DNA from 4 places in the Rhizobium zaerense genome. Region 1 is predicted to be linked to each of the others. Evidence: predicted binding sites of a transcription regulator. Region 1 holds the regulator's gene; each other region holds the start of a gene.
What was found. The regulator PhoB, encoded in region 1, activates phosphate uptake and scavenging genes when phosphate is short. The targets are predictions, from matches to a motif close to TGTCATNNANCTGTCAT.
Positions count from the first base shown of each region.

Region 1 (4,719 bases):
CTTGTCGGCGAAGGTGGCGTCCGTCAGCCGTTTTGCCAGACGCTCCTGGCCGGGGATCTCATAGATGTTCGACAGGTGCCAAACCTTGTCGGCCTGCTCCTTCAGCGCGCCGACAACATGCGGATTGCTGTGGCCGACGGAGGTGACGGCGACGCCGGCGCCGAAATCGAGATATCGCTCGCCAGTTTCGGTGATCAGCCATACGCCCTCGCCTCGCTCGAACCGCAGCGGGGCACGAGAATAGGTGTCATAAAGCGGCGCGGCTTCAGCCATGGCGCGATCTCCATCAAAGTTGCCGGGCAATGACTCCGGCTAAGGAAACCAGGCCCGAAAAATCAAAAATGCCGCCTTGCGGCGGCGAGTGGCACTATTTCCTTTTCGCGCTGCAATGTCAACAAAACGGCGCCCTTAGCGTATGCAGCAAGAGTGTACAGCGGCATTTCCAGTCATCAACAGGCATTATTGCAGAAATGACACGCAGGGGCAGCAAGTTGGGGAAAACTACGAATTCGATTCATCCGGATTCATGCGACTCTTGTCACGGAGTCAGGCTCACACTAGGTTAAAGATCAATTACTAGACTGCATGCGGCGGAACTAGTCACCAAAATTGATCAAGCGTTTCTTGTTTCGGAGCTCCCGGGACAACGGTGAGGGATTCTGCCATCACCAACGCAGAAGGTGGAGACAGGGCATGAACTGGACAGACGAGCGGGTCGAGAAACTCAAGAAACTTTGGGCCGAAGGACTGAGCGCCAGCCAGATCGCTGCGCAGCTTGGCGGGGTCAGCAGAAACGCGGTCATCGGCAAAGTGCACCGGCTGTGCCTTCCCGGCCGTGCCAAGGCCGGCGGCACCAACACCGCGGCGCGAACGCCGAAGCGCAATACCTCGGCGCCGCGCGCGCCGAACTACGCCTCACGGGTCACCACCCGCACCGTTACCCGCCAGCAGGGCGCGACCATGCTGAAGGAAGAGATCGAGATCGAAACGATCGAGGAAATGGAATACGTGCCGAGAGGCAATGTGGTCGTGCCGATTTCGCGACGCCTCGGCCTGACGGAGCTGACCGAACGCACCTGCAAGTGGCCGGTCGGCGATCCGCTGAAGGACGACTTCCATTTCTGCGGCTGCGAATCCCCCGACAATTCGCCTTATTGCGGCTATCACCAGAAGCTTGCCTACCAGCCGGTCAACGAACGCCGCCGGGCGGCAGCCCGGGCCAGCTGAGCGGGTGATCATTGCTAGAATGACGAAACGGGCCAAGTGGCCCGTTTTTTTGTAATTGGATGGAAGCTGTCGGGCGTTCAGTTCGTTGAGAACGCCGACTTGCCCTTATCCGGCTGCCGCCACCAACCAGGGTCGCGCCATGGGTCTCGACCCTTCCTCCGGTTCTCAAAGGGGCGAAGGGACATGCCGCAACATCTCGATTCCCTCTTCTCCCCTCGGGGAGAAGGTGCCCGTAGGGCGGATGAGGGGGGCCGGGGAAGCCGGTCTTTCTTATAACACCATGAGGGCTTCGACCGCGTTGGCGTCGTTTCGACCGTGTTCGGGGCGCAGCCGTTCGGCATGTGGGATAGGTTATCACGGAAAGAGTGTGCCGTGTGGCCCCCTCATCCGCCTGCCGGCACCTTCTCCCCGAGGGGAGAAGAGATTGTGCCGCAACCTTCTCCGTCCCCACCAACCTTTCGCAGGGCACGTCCCCCTCACCCAGAACGAAAGCCCTCAGGCTTCCATCGAATAGCCGGCGCCGCGGACGGTGCGGATGACGTCTTGCATGTTGGAGAAATTCAGCGCCTTGCGCAGGCGGCCGACATGGACGTCGACGGTGCGCTCGTCGACATAGATATCGTGGCCCCAGACGCCATCCAACAGCTGCGAGCGGGAGAAGACCCGGCCCGGCGACGACATCAGGAATTCCAGCAGGCGGAATTCGGTGGGGCCGAGGCGGACTTCACGGGTCTTGCGATGGACGCGATGAGTTTCGCGGTCGAGCTCGATGTCACCGCATTTCAGCACCGTCGACAGCACCTCGGGACGGGCGCGGCGCAGCATCGCCTTGACGCGGGCAACGAGTTCGGGAGTCGAGAAGGGCTTGACGACATAATCGTCGGCGCCCGTCGACAATCCGCGGACACGCTCGCTCTCTTCGCCGCGCGCCGTCAGCATGATAATCGGCAGGCGCTCGGTTTCCGGCCGCATGCGCAGCCGCCGGCAAAGCTCGATGCCGGAGACCCCGGGCAGCATCCAATCGAGGATAAGAAGATCTGGCGTGCGCTCCTGAAGCCGCATTTCGGCTTCGTCGCCACGAAGGATGGTATCGACCTCGAAGCCTTCCGCTTCGAGATTGTAGCGAAGAAGCACGCTGAGGGCTTCCTCGTCTTCAACAACTGCAACTCTCGGGATCATGCGTATCGGTCTCCTCGCGCATGATCCTTAAACCGGGGGTGATTTAAGCAATGCATCCTGCGCAAACTCAGAAATTGGCTGCGACCTCTTTGCGCGCCCGGACGGGCGCGCACGCAATTGACTGGTCCGGGCGCCTGGCCCGGACGGTTATTCCGTGACCGCGCCGACGGTGTTGGCGCTGTCGTCCTTCGGACGGTCGCCTTCCGGCTGCGCGCCTGTCGTCATGTAAAAGATCGTTTCGGCGATGTTGGTGGCGTGGTCGCCGATGCGCTCGATGTTCTTGGCGCAGAAGAGAAGATGCGTGCAACTGGTGATGTTGCGCGGATCTTCCATCATGTAGGTCAGGAGCTCGCGGAACAGCGAGGTGTACATCGCGTCGATCTCGTTGTCGCGTTCGCGGATCGCATTCGCCTTGTCGGCGGAACGATTGGTGTAGACGTCGAGCACTTCCTTGAGCTGGACGAGCGCCAGCTCGGACAGATGCTCGAGGCCGCGGGCGAGCTTGCGGGGAACGCCGGTGCTTTGGACGGCGATGACGCGCTTGGCAGTGTTCTTGCCGAGGTCGCCGACGCGTTCGAGATCGGCGGCGATGCGGATCGAACCCATGATTTCGCGCAGGTCCGCAGCCATCGGCTGACGGCGGGCAATGGTGACGATCGCCTTGTCGCCGATTTCGCGTTCGGCGTGATCGAGGATCACGTCGTCGGAGATGACCTTCTGCGCCAGCGCGGTATCGCCATTGACGAGCGCCCGGACGGATTCGGCGACCATCTGCTCGGCCAGACCGCCCATTTCGGAAATCCGCCTGGACAGGAACTTCAGATCATCATCATAAGCAGAATAAATATGTGTCGATGCCATGGGGCTTTATCCTCGAATAACGGGAAGGCTTGGTGTCGCCAAAATCAGCCGAAACGACCCATGATGTAGTCCTGGGTGCGCGGGTCGTCGGGATTGGTGAACATCTTGTCGGTGTCGTTTTCCTCGACAAGATTGCCAAGGTGGAACATGGCGGTGCGCTGCGAGACACGCGCGGCCTGCTGCATGGAGTGGGTGACGATGACGATCGTGTAGTTCTCGCGCAACTCGTGGATCAGTTCCTCGACCTTGGCGGTGGCGATCGGGTCGAGCGCCGAGCAGGGCTCGTCCATGAGGATGACCTCAGGGCTGACGGCAACGGCACGGGCAATGCAGAGGCGCTGCTGCTGACCGCCGGACAGGCCGGTGCCGGATTCATGCACGCGGTCCTTGACTTCGTTCCAGAGACCGGCGCGCTGCAGGCTGGTCTCGACGATCTGGTCGAGGTCGGCCTTCGACTTGGCAAGGCCATGGATGCGCGGGCCGTAGGAGACGTTTTCGTAGATCGTCTTCGGGAACGGGTTCGGCTTCTGGAAGACCATGCCGACGCGGGCGCGAAGTTCGACGACGTCGATATCGGGATCATAGATATCGTCGGTATCAAGCGTGATCTTGCCGGTGACGCGGCAGCCGTCGATCGTGTCGTTCATGCGGTTGAGGCACCGCAGGAAGGTTGACTTGCCGCAGCCGGACGGGCCGATCAGGGCGGTTACGGTGTTTTCGCGGACGTTCAGGTTCACATCGAAAAGCGCGCGCTTCTCGCCATAGTAAACCGAGACTTCCTTTCCGATCATCTTATACGGGACGTTGCTCATCTTGCGATCCAGCGCCTTTTCAACTGCAGCTTCCGTCAACATGTTCATGATGTTTAACTCCGTTTACCAGCGGCGCTCGAAGCGACGACGCAAGAGGATGGCGCCCATGTTCATGACGATCAGGAACAGGAGCAGGACGATGATGGCACCCGAAGTACGCTCAACGAAGGCACGTTCGGCCTCGTTGGCCCACATATAGACCTGTACGGGCAGAGCCGTCGAGGGATCGAGCGGTGTCGTCGGCGCGTTGGCGACGAAGGCGACCATGCCAATCAGGAGCAGCGGCGCGGTTTCGCCGAGCGCGTGCGCCAGGCCGATGATCGTGCCGGTGAGGATGCCTGGCATGGCGAGCGGTAGAACATGGTGGAACACCATCTGCATCTTCGACGCCCCGAGGCCGAGCGCTGCGGCGCGGATCGACGGCGGCACGGCGCGCAGAGCCGCACGCGTGGCGATGATGATCGTCGGCAGGGTCATCAGCGTCAGCACCAGGCCGCCAACCAGCGAAGCCGAGCGCGGCAGGCCGATGAAGTTGATGAAGACGGAAAGACCGAGCAGGCCGTAGACGATGGAAGGAACCGCGGCGAGGTTGTTGATATTGACCTCGATCAGGTCCGTCAGCTTGTTCTTCGGCGCGAAC
Region 1 covers NZ_CM132690.1:4,882,335-4,887,053, forward strand. Annotated here, with positions in the region: gene ACS4RR_RS24120 (aspartate aminotransferase family protein) at 1-273, opposite strand, end outside; gene ACS4RR_RS24125 (GcrA family cell cycle regulator) at 694-1,227, shown strand; gene phoB (phosphate regulon transcriptional regulator PhoB) at 1,723-2,406, opposite strand; gene phoU (phosphate signaling complex protein PhoU) at 2,554-3,267, opposite strand; gene pstB (phosphate ABC transporter ATP-binding protein PstB) at 3,312-4,127, opposite strand; gene pstA (phosphate ABC transporter permease PstA) at 4,143-4,719, opposite strand, start outside.

Region 2 (4,719 bases), 1.9 Mb from region 1:
GACGAGAAAAGGACGGCCCGAGACCGGCGAGAAACTCTGGCTGCCGAAAGGATGGCGCTCCATCATGGTGACTTCATAGGGGAAGCTACGCGGCTGGCCGCGAAAGAGGTTGATGACGACGCGCGCATCCTCGCCCGTCGCCTCAGTGGCGGCGAGTGCATGGAAACGCTCCGTTGTGCCGCCATTGATGAGCCGCATTGCGGCCGGATCGGCCTCGATCACCTCGCCGAAGGGAGCAAAGGCGGATCGGGTGAGCGGGCGGATGCCGAGAAAATCGGGCATGACTTCACTCGCCTTGCGCATGCCAGTGACGGATGGCATCGATCGCGGAGAGAAGCTCCGGCAGTGTGCGATACGTCGCCTCCCAGATCTCGGAGGGATCGAGATCGAAGAGATCGTCGAGGATACGGTTGCCCGTGCCGCAGATTTTCGTCCACCGCAAGTCGGGATGCTCGGTCGCAAATTCCGGATGTGTCACCAGCAGGCGGGACGCCGCCGCACCGATGGTGAAGTGGCAAAAGACAACCGCCTTGAAGGTGAGCTTGTCCCCGGTAAACGCAGCCTCATCCATTCCGCCGACGAAGGTCAGCGCTTCGGATGCCGCCTCATACATCTCATTGAGATAGTCGATCGCTCGCCGCTCTTTCATTCAGCCTCCGGCAGCATCGATGTCAGGCGCAGCAGCGCGATCCGCTCGACTTGCGCGGCCGCGGTCGCCAATTCTTCGTCTCGGCCATTGCCGATCCGCGCTTCGAACGCCGACAGGATGTCGTCCTTTGTAAGCCCCTTGACGGCGATGATGAAGGGAAAGCCGAATTTTTCGACATAGGCCGAATTGAGTTCGGTGAAGCGGGCATGTTCGGCCGGGTTCAGGCGGTCGAGACCGGCGCCGGACTGCTCCTTCCGGCTGTCTTCCGTGAGATCGCCAGAGATGGCAAGGCGCCCGGCAAGATCGGGATGGGCGCAGAGCACCCCGAGACGCTCCTGCGGGCTTGCCGCCCGGAAGATGGCGGCAAGGGCCGCATGCACACCGGCTGCCGCCAGTGGCTCCGTCACGTGGCCGGCGTCATAGGCGCGCTCGGCGATGAAAGGCGAATGTTCAAAGACGCCGCCGAAGCGGGAGACGAAATCCTCGCGCGACATCATCACAGCGCTTCCGGCTGATGGTGCTTGTGCCAGTGCTCGGCGATCTCGATGCGGCGCGGAATCCAGACTTTGTCGTGCTTCAGTACATATTCGATGAAGCGCTTCAACGCCGCCGCCCGGCCCGGGCGCCCGACGAGGCGGCAATGCAGGCCGACCGACATCATCTTCGGGCTGCCCGCCTTGCCTTCCTCGTAAAGCGTGTCGAAGGCGTCCTTTAGATAGGTGAAGAACTGATCGCCGGCATTGAAGCCCTGCGGCGTGGCAAAACGCATGTCGTTGGTTTCGAGCGTATAGGGGATGATCAGGAAGGGTTTCCCGTCGACGCCCTTCACCCAGTAAGGCAGGTCGTCGGCATAGGAATCGGAGGAATAGAGGAAACCGCCCTCCTCCTGCACCAGCCGAAGCGTATTGTCGGAAGGCTTGCCCTGATACATGCCATAGGGCCGCTCACCGGTAAGTTCGGTATGCAGGCGCACCGCTTCGAGGATATGCTTGCGCTCCAGATCCTCGGGAAAATCCTTGTATTCCAGCCAACGGTAGCCGTGGCTGGCGATCTCCCAACCGGCCTCCTTCATCGCGGCGACGGCCTCGGGGTTGCGGGCCATCGCCAGCGTCACGCCGTAGACGGTCGCTTGCACGTTGAGATCTGTGAACATCCGCCAAAGCCGCCAGAAGCCAGCACGCGAACCATATTCGTAGATCGATTCCATGTTGAGGTTGCGCTGTCCCGACCAGGCGGCCGCGCCGACGATCTCCGATAGCAGGTTTTCGGAGGCCGCATCGCCGTCGAGGATCGAGCTTTCGCCGCCTTCCTCGTAGTTGATGACGAACTGCACGGCGACACGCGCCTCGTCCGGCCATTTCGGATCGGGCGTCAGGCGCCCATAGCCGACAAGATTGCGCGGATAAGTCTCGGATACCATTAAATCACCCTCTGAAAAGACAGAGGAAACGGTAGCATCCGTAGCCGGAATGTCGAGCCGGAAACTGCGCAACGGAGTTCTGTCCGAACGCCGGCGCTCCGGCGCCAACCTTTGAGGCATTGGTTCGTCAGGCGATCCTGCGCGCGCTGACCTTACCCATCGGATGCAGCGAATGAACGCGGAAAGGGCCGCCCGTGCCCTCCTCGATCATCAGCGCCACGTTCGAAACCGTGACCGGCTCACTCAAGACAGGCTCGAAGATCGTCCGCAGCGCCGGCTCGATGCGCGGCATGTCGATCGCGTTGACGGGGCCTGTCACCGGCATATGAAAGCGGAACTCTTCCATCACATAGGGATTGCCCCAGCGATGAAGGTTGGCAAACTGTGCCGCCGATAGCCCGTCCGGATCACTGCGTTCGATCTCGGCCTCGCTGAGCGGTGCGCGGAAACGATCGAATTCCTGCACGATCGCCGAGGCGAGATACTGGATCTGCTCGCAAGGCGTGCTCGGCAGCAAGCTGTAGAAATTGCCGAGCCGGGCGACTTCGACACGCGGAATCTGAAAGGGAACGAAGGTCCCGGAAAAACGCATCAGATCGCGCAGGAGTTGCGATTCGGACATGTCGTTGGACAGCTGAAATGGCGCTTTCAAGACGCCATGAAAACCGTAGCGCCGGGGCACGGCGGTATGGAAGGCGATCTCGTGAATACCGAGGCCACGAACTGCCGGAGGCTCCATCATATCGCCCGAAAACACGTTTCGGCCAAGCCAATTGGCGGCCACGAGCGACAACAGGTCGCTCGCCGGAGGCGTGAAGCAAATGGCATAGCGCATGCAATTTCCTCCATCAAGGAAGTAAGCGCCGTTCAGATCCGGCGCTGTCGATGCGCAAGCAGATAGGTGATTTGCATGACAGAATAACGAAACGAAGCAGCGCCTAATTCACGTTTAACGTGAAGCCGCCGCGATGTGGCTTGAGATTGCGAAGCTTTCCGGCAGCAAAAATCCGCAGTCTGCATCGTCTGCGATACATATCGCCGCCTCCGCCAGCCGGTGGGCGAGGCCGAAGCTGACTTTGAAGCCGCCGGTCAGCGCGATCAGGCGTGGATGTTCGGGATGGCGGCCGATCATCGGATCCCGGTCTATCGCCTTTGGGCGAAGCCCGGCCCAGCGCTCGACAACGGGGGCGTCGCGAAGAGATGGCACGATGCCGCGCGCCGCCTCGATCAGCATATCGAGCTGGGCGTCGGTCGACGTCGGGTCGTCAAAACGGTTCTCGCTGGTGCTGCCGATTGCCGCTTGCCCGCCCTCGTGCGCGACGACATAGAGCCCGTCGAGGAAGATCGTCGGCAGCGCCGGGTCGATATCGGCTTTCAATAGCGCTGCCTGCCCCTTGACCGCCTGGCCGAGCGGCTGTTTCAGCCCCGGCGTCAGGACCTGCAACAACGGAAAGGACTGATGGCCGGCGGCCAGGATGCAGTGACTGAAAACGATGGTTTCGCCGTTTATTTCGGCCATGCCGCGATCGGGGTCGAGGCCGGCAATCGCCGCATTCTCCTGGACGCGAACATGCTTTGCCCGCCGCAGGAAGGCGATGAGCGCTGCGATCAGCAAGCGGGGCGCAACGCGGGCGGCGAGTGTGTCGTGTACGAAGCCGCTCTCGCCGGCAGACGCCTCGATCCAACCGTCCATATCAAGGCCGTCGAGCACATGCCAGTGGAAGCGGCGGTCACCCGCCCGCCAATGGCGTTCGGCGTCCTCAAAATGGCCACGCGCTATTTTGTTGAGATGCGGCTTCGGCAGCGGGATCAGCCGTCCGGACCTGTTATACCCGGCGGAAAGCCCGGTCTCCGCTTCGAGCGCTGTGATTTCGGCTTCGAGCGAGACCAGCGCATCGAACTGGAACTGCTTCTTCTCCGACCACCGGTCCGGCATATGCGGCATCAGCGCGCCGAGCAGGCCACCACTTGCACCTTCGCCCAACCTGCCGGCGTCAGCGATTAGAGCACGGATGCCCCGGCGTTCGGCATGGACGGCCGCCCAGAGCCCCATGATGCCGCCGCCGACAATCAGCAATTCTAAGGACGATTGACCTGAGACCGGCTGAGGACTATCGGCTTTTTCCATGACAGACGTGAACCCCGATCAGATTGGCGCGGGCGCGCCGCAGCCGCTCGAATGGCGCGACGGCGATATGCCCTATTCCACCGCCTTTGGCGATCATTTTTATTGCCAGACCGATGGGCGGCTGGAATGCGGCCACGTTTTTCTCGCCGGCAACGGCCTGCCGGAGCGCTGGAATGGGCGGCAGAGATTCCAGATCGGAGAACTCGGCTTCGGCACCGGCCTGAACTTCACTGAAACCTGGCGGCAATGGAAGCTCCATCGTGCGAACGGCCAGCACCTGCATTTCATCTCCTTCGAACTTTATCCGATGCGCAGCGAAGAAATCGGCAGGGCGCTGTCGCATTGGCCGGAGATCGATGTCGAACGCGGATCGCTGACGGCGGCTTGGCCGCAAGCGCCTGCTGGCACCGTCTCGCTGAACCTCGATTCTCAGACGACGCTCAGCGTGATCTGCGGCCGCGCACTCGATGGCGTTGCAGAGGCCAAACCCGGCTTCGACGCCTGGTATCTCGACGGCTTCGC
Region 2 covers NZ_CM132690.1:1,843,017-1,847,735, reverse strand. Annotated here, with positions in the region: gene ACS4RR_RS08790 (ureidoglycolate lyase) at 1-303, opposite strand, end outside; gene ACS4RR_RS08785 (HepT-like ribonuclease domain-containing protein) at 287-649, opposite strand; gene uraD (2-oxo-4-hydroxy-4-carboxy-5-ureidoimidazoline decarboxylase) at 646-1,146, opposite strand; gene puuE (allantoinase PuuE) at 1,146-2,069, opposite strand; gene ACS4RR_RS08770 (DUF1045 domain-containing protein) at 2,197-2,904, opposite strand; gene ACS4RR_RS08765 (NAD(P)/FAD-dependent oxidoreductase) at 3,019-4,197, opposite strand; gene mnmC2 (tRNA (5-methylaminomethyl-2-thiouridine)(34)-methyltransferase MnmC2) at 4,196-4,719, shown strand, end outside.
Region 2: a site for PhoB is predicted at 2,980-2,996, ahead of ACS4RR_RS08770 (DUF1045 domain-containing protein). Genes of this name have one in related genera too.

Region 3 (4,719 bases), 140 kb from region 1:
GGGTGCGCGAGGCGGTGAAGATCCTCGACAAGCGCCGCGTCGATTTCGAATATGACGGCGAGATGGCGGCCGACGTCGCCCTGAACCGCAAGGTGATGGAGCAATATCCCTTCTGCCGCCTCTCCGGGCCGGCCAACGTCCTCGTCATGCCGGCTTTCCACTCGGCCTCGATCTCGACCAAGATGCTGCAGGAGCTCGGGGGCTCCACGGTCATCGGCCCGATCCTCGTCGGCCTCGACAAACCGGTGCAGATCACCTCGATGGGCGCCAAGGACAGCGACATCGTCAATATGGCGGCGATCGCCGCCTACGGGGCGGGTTCGTAAACTCATCCGGCCCACATTATGAGACGGCATTTTCCCAGCTCAGCGCGTCAGCCGGGCAGGGTTTTCCGGCATCGATGGAACTTATGGGCTGGCTTTTGTGCAGGCGCTCGACCTGGCTTGACGACCTCAGCCGAGCGGCCCTTCATAAGTGTGCTGGACAGCCTTTCCTCGCTTGATGCCAAGGTTATCGATTTTCTCGCGTTTGCGCTACGCAAGGATGCTGACCTCAAACTATCCCGCTTATGCTATGCAGTAGAGCGGCATCACGCTATATCTTCCAAGGGGTGTGGGTGCTCCCAGCAGAGAGGGCGGCAGTGTCTAAAGGTCTTATGAATCTTCTTATCGTTGCCGGCGGCGTTGGGTTAGCTGTTTCTGTTCTGTGGTGGCATACGTTTTACTCGCATGTGGCCCAGTTTTTGGGAGCGACCGGGCCTTTGCCTATGGAGTGCATCTATACGATGGGCGGCCCATGCGGCATGGTGGCAGGCGTAGCCAATGCGGTTGGCGCATCTGCGTATGACCCAAAACTGTTTTGGGGATCCGCCGCACTATTGGTGATTGGAGCCATTACTCGCTTATTGCCAGATGGCAGCGAACGTCGCGACTACCAGACAAAAGAAACTCCGCGAAAAGAACCCCGTCCATAGCACCCTTCATGATCGTCAATAAACGACACGAAGCCCCTTTGATGCTCAGGACCTTCTTTTAGCTCGCGAAGCGACCGGCGTCGGCGCCGTAATAATTCAGGTAACGGTCCGAAATGCTGGTGATCGGCAGCACGATCAGCACGTCGGTCGTGTTGAAGGCATGATCGACGACCGCGCTGGAGCCCACCATCGCACCGAGGCGCAGATAGCCCTTGATCAGCGGCGGCAGGGCCATCAGCGCCCGCTTCGGGTTGATGGCCTCGACCGGCATCAGGTCCATGTTGCGGGCCAGATGCGGCAGGGCGCCGACGGCCCATTCGTTCTTCGCCAGCACATTGTGATGGAGGAAGGACAGCGCCAGCGCGTGGCTTTCGAGATAGACGCCGGGGAAAGAGGCGCAGCCGAACATGGCGCTGACGCCATGCTTCAGCGCATAGGCCCAGTTCCCCTGCCACAGCAGCTCGACAGTGCGCTTGGTGCGGTATTCCGGCAGCACGCAGGAGCGGCCGAGCTCCATGAAGCGCTTGTCCGGATGTTTGGCGATGAGGCCGTCGATTTCGAATTCGGAAGCCGAGTAAAAACCGCCATTGGCGATGGCGACATCTTGACGCAACAGCCTGTAGGTGCCGACGATCTGGTCTTCCGGGTCGCCCTCGATCGAGCGGTCGAGAACGAGAAGATGATCGCAGACGGCGTCATAGGCATCGACGTCGCGCTGGCGGCGCATGGCATCCAGCGGCAGCTGCGCCTTCATTTCGTCAACGAAGACGCGGTAGCGCACGGACTGGGCGGCATCGATCTCGCGTGCCGTGCGGGCAAGGCGGGTCTCCAGATTGCCGATGCGGCCGAGGATATCGCCGTCCTTCTGTACAGCAGCCGTCGAGGGCCGTGCGGGCTCCGCGGTGGTGTCACGATTCAGGATGTCGATGGCGGACATGACGATTCTCCCGTTGCCGGCTTATCGACGCCATAAAACACTTCTCTGCGACAGGAAAGTGACATTTTGAATTTCCAGGCGCAAGAAGCGTGCCGGTTTTTGAGGCGCTCACCGCGCCTCTGCCCGGCGGGCGGAAAGGGCGGCAACCGCTTGAACTTCGGTCAGCAGCCGCACCGGATCGACCGGCTTTACCATGACGCGGTTGGCGCCGTTGAGCAAGACCTGGCGGCGCGATTCGTCGCTCTTGTCGGCGGTCAGCACGATCACCGGCACCGAGGCAAGATCGAGCCGCCGTTCATGGCCGCGCAGGCGTCCCAGCATTTCGATGCCGTTACCACCAGGCATCGAGAGGTCGCTGATGATGATATCGGGCCGGGCATTCGCCTCGCAGAGCGCGTAGTCGAGCAGCGCCTCGAAATCTTCGACATGGCGCACCTTATGCCCGCCCTTTTCCAGGACGACGCGCACCAGCATGGCATTGATCGGGTCGTCCTCGCCGAGCAGGATGCTGAGCCCGCTGGCGGCAACAAATGTCTCCGCCACCGAAAGGCCGAAGCCGGGCTGGTTGTCGTTCAGCGCGTCGCGTTTCTCCATGCCGCGCATGCGCCCGCGCAGCACGTCGATCAGCGACTGCTCGCGCAGGGGGCGGATGAGCCAGGCGTCGAAAAGGTCGAGCGGATGGGCGCTACGCTCTTCCGGATTGACGAGCAGCACCTTGCGCAGGCCAAGCGCGGCGATTTCGGCGCGATCGGCAAGATGGGCGGAAAATTCCGCCGACATCCGGTGGTCGATGATGATATCGGTTGGCCGCCGTCCGCCCTTTGCCAAGCCGAGCAGCGTTGCCCGCGCCGTCTCGCCGTCGCCGACGAGATGGCAGAGGCCGCCGAGCGTGGTGATCGTCTCGGCAATGGCTGTGCGCGCCGCACCGGCTGGGGCCAGCAGCACGACACTGTTGCCGGCAAGCAGCGTGTTTCGCCGGTCGGGGCGCTCATTGCCGATATCGACAGGGAAGCGGATGGTGAATTCGCTGCCTTTGCCCTTTTCGCTGGCAACCGTCAGCGCGCCGTTGAATTCGCGCATGATGCGGGCGGAGATGGCAAGGCCGAGCCCGGTCCCGCTGCTCTTGTCGGCTACGCTCCCGCCCTGCTCGAACTCGCCGAAGACGCGCGCCTGCTCCTCCGTCGTCATGCCGGGACCGCTATCGGTGACGGTGATCAAAATATCGCCGGGGTCGAGCGATACGCGGATGAAGACGCCGCCGACCTGGGTGAATTTCACCGCATTGCCGATGACGTTGAAGAGGACCTGACGCAGCCGCGCCGGGTCGAAGCTCATATTTTCGGGCACGTCGGACGACACTGTGGCGCCGATCTCGATACCCTTTTCATGCGCCCGGTGGGCGAGCATCTCGACGACGCTTTCCAGAAGCTTGCGCAACGATTCCGAGCGCGGGTGCAGCGCGAAACGGCCGACCTCGATGGTGGAGAAGTCGAGCAGGTCCTCGACGAGTTGCGTCAGCGCATGGCCGGACTGGCGGATGTTCGCGAGATAGTTCTGCTGTTCCTGCGTCAGCCGCGTCTCGGCGATCAGATGCGTCATGCCGAGGATGCCGGAAAGCGGCGTGCGCACCTCGTGGCTGACAGTGGCAAGCAACCTCGATTTGGCGGCGCTGTTATATTCGGCTTTTTGCCGGGCCTCTTCGCGACCCTGCGCGATGAGCCGCTCGTCGGTCACGTCGCGGGCAACGCTCTGCAACAGCAGGCGGCCATTTGCCGGGTCGCGGGTGACGACGTCGCGCCAGAGGAAGATGCGCTGGCCCTCCGGTGTCGAGATCTCGACATCGTAGCAGTGCGGTATCGGGCCGGGGCGGAAGGCAAGCCCGATCTCCTCGCAGGTTTTTCCTTCCGGACGCAGCCGCCCGCTCAGGCGGCGAAAAGTATCGTTGGCGGAGATGATGCACCGGTCCATGGTCCGGCTGACCGTGATGTCGCCGAGCACGTCGTGCACGTCGGCAAACAGCTTTGCGCCAGCGTTCCAATCCTGCAGGGATTTGCCGGGGCCCTGCCCGGCCTTGCGCGGCCGAACCATCAGCAGGGCATAACCGGCAATGACGGCAAGGCCAAGAACGACAAGGCCGCCCGAAAGAAGCAACGGATCGCCGGCATGGGCAAGCAGCATCAGGATCGTTGCGGCAAGAAGGCCGGCGCCGCCCAGCCAGTAGAACAGCAGCCGCCTTGTCGGTGCGGTTCCCCTCGGACGATCATCGGCTCCCTGAGGTGTCGATGCGCCGGGTCGTGAGGAAGGGGCCTCCATCCGCTTCTCATGCGGCTTGGCGGCGGGTCCACCGAAGGCGGCGGACAATCTTTCCTGCAACTGTCCCAGGTTCTGCATGCTATCTGGATAACATGAGGCCCGTTCCGAATGCCTTCAGGATTTCGATAAGATTTTAGCGGCCGGCCTTTTTTGGCAGCAGCAGCTCGTCGAGAATGACGCAACCGGCGCCGATGGTGATGAAACTGTCGGCGAGATTGAAAACCGCGAAGGACCAGCTCTCGGTGTAGAAAAGAATGTAATCGATCACATGTCCATAGGCGAAGCGGTCGACGAGGTTGCCGATCGCGCCTGCGATGATCAGCGCATAACCGAGATGAGCGATCCAGCGGTCCTTCGCCGTGCGGTGCCACAGCCAGATGACGAAGGCGACGATGACGAGCCGCATGCCGACGATGAACCAGCCGTCCATGCCAGACAGCATCGAAAAGGCGACGCCGAGATTGTAGGTGCGGTAGAGCGCCAGCATGGGAATAAC
Region 3 covers NZ_CM132690.1:91,656-96,374, reverse strand. Annotated here, with positions in the region: gene ACS4RR_RS00505 (NADP-dependent malic enzyme) at 1-326, shown strand, start outside; gene ACS4RR_RS00500 (hypothetical protein) at 656-973, shown strand; gene olsB (l-ornithine N(alpha)-acyltransferase) at 1,032-1,910, opposite strand; gene ACS4RR_RS00490 (hybrid sensor histidine kinase/response regulator) at 2,019-4,301, opposite strand; gene lspA (signal peptidase II) at 4,357-4,719, opposite strand, start outside.
Region 3: a site for PhoB is predicted at 1,958-1,974, ahead of olsB (l-ornithine N(alpha)-acyltransferase). Genes of this name have one in related genera too.

Region 4 (4,719 bases), 2.2 Mb from region 1:
TGGCGATCATGGAAGCGACCTTCCTTGTACTGGCGATCCTCAACGCCTCCACCTACGCTTTTCTCGCCCATACCGCGCGCGGATTGATTCGCAAGGCGAGCATCCAGCGCGCCGTAAACCGCACCGGAGGCACTCTGCTGATCGCTGCAGGTGCCGTAACGGCCGGATATCGCCGTATTGCAGCCTAGAAATATTCCGTGGTTGCCGGAATGTCACGAATAGGTTAATGGGGTCACCAGGGCTTAAGGTTTTTGGTAACTTTTATACGCTGCCGGGGCGGCGCGATTTCACGAAAGTGGCGGAATGGTAGCGATCGGATTATGCGGCCTGAAACGCAGTCTTGTCGTTTCCACGATACTCTGCGGCATGATGACGGGATGTGCGAGCGTCGAATACACGTCCCAGACCGAACTGACCGCTGTCCAGACCGTCGTGCCGATGCCGAAACCCGGCGAAGATGCAACACTCGCCGCGATCCCGACAGCCGAAGGTGCAGCCGTGGCCGACGCCACCATTCCCCAGGCATCACCCTCCTCCCTGACCGCAACGGCGATGCCGGCCGTGACAGCTTCTCAGCCTGGCGATCTTACAATGCCGCCGGCAGCCTATGCGCAGATCCCGCTGACGCCCGAGATGACGGCGATCCAGTCCGTCGTGCCGACGCCGCGTCCGGGAACGCCGGCACAGCCGACGACGCAGCTTGCCTTTGCCGCCACACCGCAGAACAGCGCGCTTGCAGCACTGGCCGCAGTCGACACCACGCCGCGCGCCAGCATGGACTACGGTTTCGACGAATCCGGGCCGATCGATCCGCCGACGGCGCCACCGATGTTCAGCGATGACGACAAAGACGATGCGCCGACGGTCGAGAAGAGCTTCGTCACCAAGCTCATTGCCAAATATTCGAAGCTCTACGAAATTCCCGAGACGCTGCTCCACCGCATCGTCCATCGCGAGAGCCGCTATAATCCGAAGGCCTACAACAAGCGCGGCTATTTCGGCCTCATGCAGATCAAGTACAACACCGCCAAGTCCATGGGTTATGACGGTGCCCCGGGTGGCCTCTTTGATGCCGAGACCAACATCAAATATGCCGCGAAATATCTGCGCGGCGCCTGGCTCGTCTCCGACAATAAGGAAGACGATGCCGTCCGCCTGTATGCGCGCGGCTATTATTACGACGCCAAGCGCAAGGGCATGACCGACATCGCCCAAGGAAATTATTGAAATCTGGAGATAACGGCTGAAGCCCTTGCCTATGGCAGTGGCTGAGCTTGTCGTTGCGATCCGGCCTGCTGCTGCGGCGCCCCCGATTGCGGCAGGGCCGCCAGGATCGCCTTCAGCAGCACCTGCGGCTGATAGTTGAGCCGGCTCGGCGTCAGGCCAAGTCTGACGACCACCAGATTGGCGGAGGGGACGATCGCCATGCTCTGCCCGTCATGTCCCGTCAGCCAGAACGTATCCTCCGGCAGCCCGGCCTCAGCGCTCGAGTTGTCGCCGGGGCCAGCCAGCCAAGCCTGACCTTGCGTATACCGCCCGTTCGAAGCCGCCGTCGGAGTGCGCATGGCGCCGACGAAACCCTCCGGCAACAGCCGCTGGCCATTCCAGACGCCGTCCTGGAGCAGGAACTGCCCGAAGCGCGCCCAGTCATGCGCCGTCGCATAGAGATAGGAGCTTCCGGCAAAGGTGCCGCGCGCATCGAGCTCGAACACGGCGCTCGTCATGCCGAGCGGCGAAAACAACGCATCGTGCGGATAAGAAAAGGCCGCCTGAGTATTGCCGACCCTGTCCATCCAGATGCGCGACAGCAGCACGGCCGTGCCACTCGAATAGCGGAAGCGTTGACCGGGTGCGGCCTCCATCGGCGCATTGGCCGGCAGCGATACCATGTCGGGATTGAGGTAGAGCATGCGCGTCACATCGGCGACGTCGCCATAGTCCTCATTGAAGGCAAGGCCGCTCTCCATGCCAAGCAGGTCGGAAACCTTGATCCTGGCGCGCGCATCGTTCTTCCACTGCGCCAGCAGCTTATCATCGTCGAAGGAGATCTTGCCCCCGAGCATCAGCCGGCCGAGGATCGTCGCATTCACCGTCTTCGTCATCGACCAGCCGATCAGCGGCGTCTTCGCCGAGAAGCCGGGGCCATAGGCCTCAGTGACGATGCGGCCATCGCGCACCACCACGATCGCCCGCATTGCCGGGCCGGCAACTCCGGTATCGGCAAGCAGCGCGGCGATCTTTCCGTCCTGCCGATCGCCGGTGCCCTCACCCTCCGGCCATAATGCATCGTTCGCCTGCACCTTGGCCGGCGGATCGAAGGGCACCGCATTCGCCGCCGCCTCGAAATTGCCGTCCGGCACGCTCGTGCAGCCGAAAGCGCCGCGATAGAGCGCATAACTCGGCGCAAACAGCCCCATGAAGCGCGCCGTCACACGGTCGTTGTCGCGGTCGACGCTGACGCGCACCAGCCGCAGCAACGGATTTCCGGGCGCCTGGACATCGTCATGGAGCACATCCTCAGCCTCTCGGCCAGCAATGAAGACGTTGGAACAGACGATCTTGGCGGCATAACCGTCGCCGACGCGCAGCAATTCCGGCGGCCGGATGAAGAGCCAGGCGGCAGCAGCGATGACGACGAGAACGAGAAGGAGAGCGAGCGCCTTCAGGATACGCAGGGCAAATCGCATGGCATTCCTCCCTGCCGGGAGAGAAGCAGGAATCGCACGCGCCGGAAAGGGGCCGGAACGAAGAAGGCTCGTCATTGCGATCACTTTCCCAGGAGTGCGGGCAATCGATTTTCGCGAGAGCAAACGATCGCTCTCCCAAGGAGGTCGAAGTCTCCGAAGAACGGTGCCCCACAGCCCGCGTCATCAAACTGTAGCAGAGGCGCGTTACACGCCCTGAACGCTAAAAAGGTGACAGACTCATGTCAGAATTTGCACCGGATGCCGGCTTCCGCAAGAACCGGAAACTCAAGGACGCCCTTCTCCGCCACAAGGCTTTTTCGAAGGATGGCTTTTCCGAGCGTCTCTTCGGCCTTCTCTTTTCCGGCCTCGTCTATCCGCAGATCTGGGAGGATCCGGATCTCGACATGCAGGCGATGGAGCTGAAGCCCAACCATCGCATCGTCACCATCGGTTCTGGCGGCTGCAACATGCTCGCCTATCTCTCCGAGGCGCCGGCCTCAATCGACGTCGTCGATCTCAACCCGCATCACATCGCCCTGAACCGCCTGAAGCTTGCCGCCTTCAAACACCTTCCCGGCCATGCCGATCTCGTCCGCTTCCTGGCGATGCCGAACGAGAAGTCGAACAGCCGCGCCTACGACCAGCATCTCGCCGCCCGCCTCGATGAGGCGACCCGCAGCTACTGGAACGGCCGCAAATTCGGCCGCCGCCGTGTCACCGTCTTCGACCGCAACATCTACGAAACCGGTCTGCTCGGCCGCTTCATCGGCGCGGCCCATCTTCTTGCCCGCCTGCATGGCGTCAAGCTGCGCGAGATGACCAAGACCCGCTCGATCCGCGAGCAGCGCCAGTTCTTCGACGAGCAGATCGCGCCGCTCTTCGAAAAGCCGGTCGTGCGCTGGATCACCGGTCGCAAGAGCTCGCTCTTCGGCCTCGGCATTCCGCCGCAGCAATATGACGAGCTCGCAAGCCTTGCGGCCGATCATTCGATCGCGCCGGTTTTGAAGCACCGCCTGGAAAAGCTCGCCTGTCATTTCCCGATGAGCGACAACTATTTCGCCTGGCAGGCCTTCGGCCGCCGCTACGGCACCGAAGCGGAAGGCCCGCTGCCGACCTATCTGAAGTCGGAGCACTATGAGGTGATCCGTGCCAACGTCGACCGCGTCAACGTCCACCACGCAAGCTTTACCGAGCTTCTCGCTCGCGAGCCGGCCGCCTCGCGCGACCGCTACATCCTGCTCGACGCACAGGACTGGATGACCGACGAGCAACTGAACGACGTCTGGACTGAAATCACCCGCACGGCGCGCGAAGGCGCCCGCGTGATCTTCCGCACCGCCGCAGAAAAAAGCATTATCGAAGGCCGCCTGGCGCCTGTGATCCGCGACCAGTGGGATTACTTCGAGGAGAAGTCGCGTGAACTGACCGCGCTCGATCGTTCGGCAATCTACGGCGGCTTCCACATTTACGGGAAGAAGGCGTGAGCAAGGTCGGCACTGAGGCGGCGGGAAAGAGCAATGAACATGCCAGCCTGATGGATGGCATGTACCGCTACCAGCGGCATATCTACGACCTGACCCGCAAATATTACCTTCTCGGCCGCGACAGCACGATCCGCCATCTCGACGTGCCCGAAGGCGGCACTCTGCTTGAAGTCGGCTGCGGCACCGGGCGCAACATGGCCTTCGCCCACAGGCATTTCCCGACCGCCAAACTGTTCGGCCTCGACATTTCACAGGAAATGCTGATTTCGGCGCGCAGGACCTTCGCCACCAAGGCGACGATCCCGGAATTCCGCATCGCCGATGCCACGGCGTTCACACCGCGCGAATTCGGCGTCAGCGGCTTCGACCGCATCCTCATTTCCTATGCCTTGTCGATGATCCCGGACTGGGAGCGCGCCGTCGATGCATCGATCGCCGCGCTCAATCCCGGCGGCCAGCTGCACATCGTCGATTTCGGCCAGCAAGAAGGTTTGCCGGGCTGGTTCCGGCGCATGCTGCAGTCCTGGCTTGCGAAATTCCACGTCACC
Region 4 covers NZ_CM132690.1:2,147,574-2,152,292, reverse strand. Annotated here, with positions in the region: gene ACS4RR_RS10285 (LysE family translocator) at 1-188, shown strand, start outside; gene ACS4RR_RS10280 (lytic transglycosylase domain-containing protein) at 304-1,227, shown strand; gene ACS4RR_RS10275 (serine hydrolase domain-containing protein) at 1,257-2,687, opposite strand; gene ACS4RR_RS10270 (BtaA family protein) at 2,927-4,171, shown strand; gene ACS4RR_RS10265 (class I SAM-dependent methyltransferase) at 4,168-4,719, shown strand, end outside.
Region 4: a site for PhoB is predicted at 2,866-2,882, ahead of ACS4RR_RS10270 (BtaA family protein). Genes of this name have one in related genera too.